Regions from separate parts of the Streptomyces sp. NPDC046887 genome, predicted to be linked through region 3. Evidence: riboswitches for the same ligand, from Rfam matches in the RefSeq annotation. Region 3 holds a riboswitch; each other region holds the start of a gene.
What was found. Region 3 has a riboswitch for thiamine pyrophosphate ahead of ABZ945_RS20995 (thiamine ABC transporter substrate-binding protein). Riboswitches for the same ligand answer to the same signal wherever they lie in the genome.
Positions count from the first base shown of each region.

Region 1: it holds a riboswitch for thiamine pyrophosphate, as region 3 does, so the genes downstream of both, thiC (phosphomethylpyrimidine synthase ThiC) here and ABZ945_RS20995 (thiamine ABC transporter substrate-binding protein) in region 3, are expected to answer to the same signal.
Region 2: it holds a riboswitch for thiamine pyrophosphate, as region 3 does, so the genes downstream of both, thiO (glycine oxidase ThiO) here and ABZ945_RS20995 (thiamine ABC transporter substrate-binding protein) in region 3, are expected to answer to the same signal.

Region 1 covers NZ_JBEYXH010000067.1:894-3,153, reverse strand. Annotated here, with positions in the region: gene ABZ945_RS32620 (YibE/F family protein) at 1-1,154, opposite strand, end outside; TPP riboswitch at 1,187-1,321, shown strand; gene thiC (phosphomethylpyrimidine synthase ThiC) at 1,316-2,260, shown strand, end outside.
Region 2 covers NZ_JBEYXH010000042.1:22,769-25,028, forward strand. Annotated here, with positions in the region: gene thiO (glycine oxidase ThiO) at 1-1,161, opposite strand, end outside; TPP riboswitch at 1,177-1,290, opposite strand; gene ABZ945_RS28515 (FAD-dependent oxidoreductase) at 1,408-2,260, shown strand, end outside.
Region 3 covers NZ_JBEYXH010000022.1:101,563-103,822, reverse strand. Annotated here, with positions in the region: gene rlmN (23S rRNA (adenine(2503)-C(2))-methyltransferase RlmN) at 1-713, shown strand, start outside; TPP riboswitch at 820-929, shown strand; gene ABZ945_RS20995 (thiamine ABC transporter substrate-binding protein) at 1,013-2,113, shown strand; gene ABZ945_RS20990 (iron ABC transporter permease) at 2,224-2,260, shown strand, end outside.

The DNA.
Region 1 (2,260 bases), on a different contig from region 3:
TCGGCCTGCTTCAGCTCCCACACCGCGGAGGTCTGGGTCACCGTCACATCGTCCAGCACACCCAGCGATCCGATGATGACCCCGGCCAGCAGCAGACCGGACATGTCGATGTCCGGGTAGAGGCCGTGGATGAGACCGGTGTTGTCGTCGGTGTTCCCGGTGAGCGAGGCCCAGTCGATGAACAGCGAGCCGAGCAGGCCGATCAGCAGCAGCGAGACCAGTGTCCCGAGCACCGCCACCGAGGTGCGGGCGTTCAGCCCGTGGCAGCTGTAGAGCGCGATCAGCATGATGGCGCTCGCCCCGATCACGGCGACCAGCAGCGGGTTCGAACCCTGGAGGATGGCCGGCAGGATGAACAGGGTGAGCACGGCGAAGCTCACCGCCAGGGCGACCAGCGCCATCACCCCCCGCAGCCGTCCGACCGCCACCACCGCCAGCGCGAAGATGCCCGCCAGCAGGGCCATCGGCAGGGTGCGGTCCACATCGGTGACGGAGTACTGCAGATCCCGCGGGGCGTCCGGCGCGTACGCCACCACCACGCCCTGCCCATTCTCAAGTTGCCGGGTGGCGTCGGGCTGGACGATCTCGACGAACTTGCGGCCGCGGTCCTTGCCGCTGGTGACCTCGACCGTGGCCTTGGTGCACTGCCCCTGCTGGGCGGCGGCCGCCTCACGGCCCTCGGGCGTCGTGGGGTTCTCGGTCGGCGGCACCTGAGCGGCGTTGACGTCCCGGCAGTCGACCTTCTCGATCCGCACCACCTCGCCCTGCTCGGTCTGCCGGTCGAAACCGACCCCGGTCCGCTCGTGTGCGGGGGCGCCGCCCGGCCACAGCACCGCGAGCCCCACCAGCACCGCGGTGGCGAACGGGATGAGCACCGCCGCGATGACCTTGCGCAGATGCTTCGACACCGGCGCCGCGGGCCCGTGCACATGGCTGTGGCCGTGGCTGTGCGCATGGCCTCCACCGGGACCATGGCCATGGCCCTGACCAGGGCCGCGATCGTCGGGACGGCCGCCGTGACCGCGGTCGTCCACGGGCCCGGACGACTGCCCGGGAGGCTGCTCCGGCTGATGCCGGTGTCCATCGGGATCGGGGAACCGCTGCGAGGAAGTCACCGCCCGATCATCGCAAGAACGACGGGGCCCTCTGTTCATTGCGGTGAGGTGGGCGCTAGCGTGGTGGGCGCATTTGCACACGCGGGAGCTCGGAGCACCGGGCTGAGAGGGCGCTGACATCCGTACGAGGCGTACGGAGGCCGCTGCGTCGACCGCCGAACCTGTTACCGGGTAATGCCGGCGTAGGGAGATAGGTCACCATGACCGTTCAGGACGCACGCACGCCTGCCTCCGAGCAGAACGACGAGGCCGGGAAGTCCATCGGCTGGCACAAGGGGTACGTCGAGGGCTCCCGCCCCGACCTCCTGGTGCCGGTCCGCACGGTGCACCTCACCAACGGCAAGGACGTGACGCTCTACGACACGTCAGGTCCGTACACCGACCCGCACGTCGAGACCGACGTCCGCCGCGGACTGCCCCCGCTGCGGGAGAACTGGATCATCGCCCGCGGCGACACCCAGGAGTACGCGGGCCGCCCGGTCCGCCCCGAGGACGACGGGATCAAGCACACCTCGCCGCGCGGCGGGCTGCGCAACCTGGACGCCGTCTTCCCCGGCCGCCCGCGCCAGCCGCGCCGGGGCCGGGACGGCCAGGCGGTCACCCAGCTCGCCTACGCCCGCCGCGGCGAGATCACCCCGGAGATGGAGTACGTCGCCATCCGCGAGAACGTCTCCCCCGAGGTGGTCCGCGAGGAGATCGCCGCCGGCCGCGCGGTGCTCCCGGCCAACGTCAACCACCCGGAGATCGAGCCGATGATCATCGGCAAGCGGTTCCTGGTGAAGGTCAACGCCAACATCGGCAACTCCGCCGTGACCTCCTCCATCGAGGAGGAGGTGGAGAAGATGACCTGGGCCACCCGCTGGGGCGCCGACACGGTCATGGACCTCTCCACCGGCCGCAACATCCACACCACCCGCGAGTGGGTGCTGCGCAACTCGCCGGTGCCGATCGGCACGGTGCCGCTCTACCAGGCCCTGGAGAAGGTCGACGGCAAGGCCGAGGAACTGACCTGGGAGATCTACAAGGACACCGTCATCGAGCAGGCCGAGCAGGGCGTCGACTACATGACGGTCCATGCCGGGGTGCTGCTGCGCTATGTGCCGCTCACCGCGCGCCGCAAGACCGGCATCGTCTCCCGCGGCGGC
Region 2 (2,260 bases), on a different contig from region 3:
AGCCGGAAGCGCCGCGAACCGGGTCGGCAGAAAGGCCCGGGCCGCCTCCGGTAGCTCCCCGGTGACCAGCAGTTCCGCCATCACCTCGCCCGTCACGGGGGTCAGCAGCACCCCGTTGCGGTAGTGCCCGGTGGCGATGTGCAGCCCCGGCAGCGCGGTCGGGCCGAGCAGCGGCGCGTTGTCCGGGGAGCCCGGCCGCAACCCGGCCCCGGTCTCCACCAGCGGCAGCTCCGTGATGCCCGGCAGCAGCTCATGCGCGTCCCGCAGCAGCTCGTACACCCCGCCGGCGGTCACCGTGGTGTCCCAGCCCTGCTCCTCGCTGGTGGCGCCGATCACCAGCTCCCCGGTCTCGCGCGGCACCAGATAGATATGGCAGCCCCGGACCACCGCCCGCAGATTGCGGCTGAGGAAGGGGGCGTACGCCGGAGGCACGGCGAGGCGCACCACCTGGCCCTTGACCGGCCGTACCGGCGGAAGGGCATCCTCCGGTACGCCGCCCAGCCGGCCGCTCAGGCTGCCCGCGGCCAGCACCACCTGCCCGGCCGCCACCGAGGTGCCGTCCGCCAGGACCGCCCCGGCAGCCCGGTCCCGTACCACCGTCAGCCGCTCGGCGAACGACCGGTGGAAGACCACCCCGGCCCGCTCGCAGGCCGCCACCAGCGCCGCGCCCAACCGGCGCGGATCCACCTGGTGGTCGTCGCCGACCCGCAGCCCGCCCCGCACCCCGGGCGCCAGCATCGGCTCCAGCCGGCGGCACTCCCGGCCGGTCAGCCACTCCGAGTCCAGCCCCGTGCGCAGATGCAGGGCGTGCAGCTCGCGCAGCTCCGCCCGGTCGTCGGCGTCCAGCGCCACCGCCAGCGTCCCGCAGGAGCGGTGCCCCACCTCCCGCCCGGACGCCTCCTCCAGCTCGGCGACGAACTCCGGATAGCGGCGCGCCGAGGCCAGATTGAGCGCCAGCAGCTGCTCCTCGCCGTAGTGCAGCTCGGTCACCGCCGCCAGCATCCCGGCCGCCACCCGGGCCGCCCCGCCGCCCGGCTCCGGATCGGCCACCGCGACCGCGAGACCGCGCTGCGCCGCCCGCCAGGCCGTGACCAGCCCGATGATCCCGCCGCCGATCACCAGCACATCCGCGCCCGGCCCGACCCGCGCGGCCGGTGGCATGACTGTCTCCGTGTGCATGGGCTCCCAGCCCCTCCCTTCGCCGGCATGACCCGGATCAGGTTCGTACGGTCGGAGGCCGCCTCAGCCTCCCTCTCAGCCCGGTGCGACCGGGCTCCCGCGTGTGCTCTGCGTCCGCCAGCCTAACCCCGGCGGCCGACGCGCCGTAACGGCGGGCGACGCGTTTGTAAGGTTGCCCGGTGAGCAGGCGGACGACAGGCCGCACCGGCGGCCCGGAGGGGAGCGCGCATGGACGCGGAGCGGCGCGTGGTGATCGCGGGCGCCGGCATGGCGGGGGTGCAGACCGCGGTGGCCCTGCGGGACCAGGGCTTCACCGGCGAGGTGCTGATGATCGGCGCCGAACCCCACCAGCCGTACGACCGGCCCCCGTTGTCCAAGGCGATCCTGCTCGGCACCGCCGAGGGCTCCGCCTTCGAGGTGGACTTCGCCGCCCTCGGCATCGAACTGCGGCTCGGCCTGGAGGTCACCGCGGTACGCCCCGAGGCGCATGAACTCGACACCGCCGAGGGCCCGGTGCCCTACGACACCCTCGTCCTCGCCACCGGCGCCCGGCCGCTCGCCCTGCCCGGCGCCGAGGGCGTCCCCGGCGTGCACCTGCTGCGCACCCTGGACGACGCCGCCCGGCTGCGGCCCGTCCTGGAGAAGCGGCATGACGTGGTGGTGGTCGGCGCCGGCTGGATCGGCGCCGAGTTCGCCACCGCCGCCCGGGGCGCCGGCTGCGTGGTCACCGTGGTCGAGGCCGCCGACCGCCCTCTCGGCGGCGCCTTCCCGACCGAGGTCGGCACCCCCATGGCCGAGTGGTACGCGGAGAGCGGCACCACCCTGCTCACCCGGGCCCGGGTGGCGCACATCGAGCCCGGCGAGGTCGCCCTCGACGACGGCAGACTGCTCCCCGCGGACGCCGTCGTCGTCGGCATCGGCGCCCGCCCGGCCACCGACTGGCTGGCCGGCTCCGGGATCGCGCTCGGCCCCGACGGCTCGGTCACCGCCGACGACCGGCTGCGCACCTCCGCGCCCGATGTGTACGCGGTCGGCGACTGCGCCTCGTACCCCTCCGCCCGCTACGGCAAGCGGCTGATGG
Region 3 (2,260 bases):
ACTGCCCGTTCTGCGCCACCGGCCAGGCCGGCCTGGACCGCAACCTCTCCACCGCCGAGATCGTCCACCAGATCGTGGACGGCATGCGGGCGCTGCGGGACGGCGAGGTCCCCGGCGGCCCGGCCCGGCTGTCCAACATCGTCTTCATGGGCATGGGCGAGCCGCTGGCCAACTACAAGCGGGTGGTCGGCGCGATCCGCCGGCTCACCGACCCCGAGCCGGACGGCCTGGGGCTGTCCCAGCGCGGGATCACCGTCTCCACCGTCGGCCTGGTCCCGGCGATGCTGCGGTTCGCCGACGAGGGCTTCAAGTGCCGGCTCGCGGTCTCCCTGCACGCCCCGGACGACGAGCTGCGCGACACCCTGGTCCCGGTCAACACCCGGTGGAAGGTCCGCGAGGTGCTGGACGCCGCCTGGGAGTACGCGGAGAAGTCCGGCCGCCGGGTCTCCATCGAGTACGCCCTGATCCGCGACATCAACGACCAGGCCTGGCGCGGCGACCTGCTGGGCCGGCTGCTCAAGGGCAAGCGGGTCCACGTCAACCTGATCCCGCTCAACCCGACGCCCGGGTCGAAGTGGACGGCCTCCCGGCCGGAGGACGAGAAGGCGTTCGTGGAGGCCATCGCCGCACACGGAGTCCCGGTCACCGTCCGGGACACCCGGGGGCAGGAGATCGACGGCGCCTGCGGGCAGCTCGCCGCGTCCGAGCGCTGACACTCAGGCTTCCACAGACGTGCTGGCCGAAAACCGTCGGCGAAAGTGACCTAGTACCCTGGGGGCGCGCGGCAGCGACCGCGCGCCACAACTCCACAACAACACCACCATCCGACAGGGGAGCGCCACAGCGCTGAGAGTGCGGCACCGTCAGGCCGCAGACCCTCTGAACCTCGCCCAGGTCATTCTGGGTAGGGAGTTCGGTCACCACTCAAGCTGTTGCGCCCTGCCCGCCCGTGCCCTTCCCGGCGCCGGCGGGCGGGGCCGCGTCTCTTCCTGGTCACCCCCAGGAGGAATCAGTGTCCACCACCACCAGGATCGCGGCCGGTGCGCTGGCCGGCGCGCTGGGCGTCACGGCGCTCACCGCGTGCGGCGGCGACGGCGGGTCCGCCGGCGGGAGCGACGAGGGCGGCAAGACGTCCAAGACCGTCACCCTCGTCACCCATGACTCCTTCAACGCCTCCCCCGAGGTGCTGAAGAAGTTCACCCAGCGGACCGGGTACACCGTCAAGGTCCTCAAGAGCGGCGACGCCGGCGAGGCCGTCAACAAGGCGGTGCTGACGAAGGGCGCGCCGCAGGGGGATGTCTTCTTCGGCGTCGACAACACCCTGCTCTCCCGGGCCCTCGACAACGGGCTGTTCCAGCCGTACGAGGCCAAGGGCCTGGACCGGGTGCCGGAGGCGCTGCAGCTCGACAAGGGCGAGCACCGGGTCACCCCGGTCGACACCGGCGACATCTGCGTCAACTACGACAAGAAGTTCTTCGCCGACAGGAAGCTCGCACCGCCGAAGACCTTCGACGACCTGGCGAAGCCCGCCTACAAGGACCTGCTGGTGGTGGAGAACCCCGAGCGGTCCTCACCCGGCCTCGGCTTCCTGCTCGGCACCGCCGCCCGGTACGGCGACGGCGGCTGGCCGGACTACTGGAAGAAGCTCAAGGCCAACGGCGTCAAGGTGGTCGACAGCTGGGAGATCGCCTACAACCAGGAGTTCTCCGGCTCGGCCGGCGGACGGAAGGCCAAGGGCGACCGCCCGCTGGTCGTCTCCTACGCCTCCAGCCCGCCCGTCGAGGTGCTGTACGCCGAGCCGCAGCCCAAGGAGGCGCCCACCGGGGTGTCCACCGGCACCTGCTTCCAGCAGACCGAGTTCGCCGGGCTGCTGGACGGGGCGAAGAACCCCCAGGGCGGAAAGGCGCTGATCGACTTCCTGATCTCCCAGGACTTCCAGGAGGACGTGCCGCTCCAGATGTTCGTCAACCCGGTCGCCGAGGACGCCGAGCTGCCGAAGCTGTTCACCGAGCACGGCGCCAAGGCCGACGACCCGCACGCGCTCGACCCGAAGAAGATCGCCGCCAACCGCGACCAGTGGATCCAGACGTGGTCCTCCCTCGTCCTGAGGTAGTCGCGAAGACGGCGGAGAGCGCGGAGCAGACCGCCCCCGCCGCGGAAGGACCCGCGCGGAGTCTCGCGCGGCGGCGGGCGGTGCGCGCGGGGGCGCTGCGGGGCGCGCTGATGGCACTGCCGGTGGTGTTCTTCGCGGTCTTCTTCG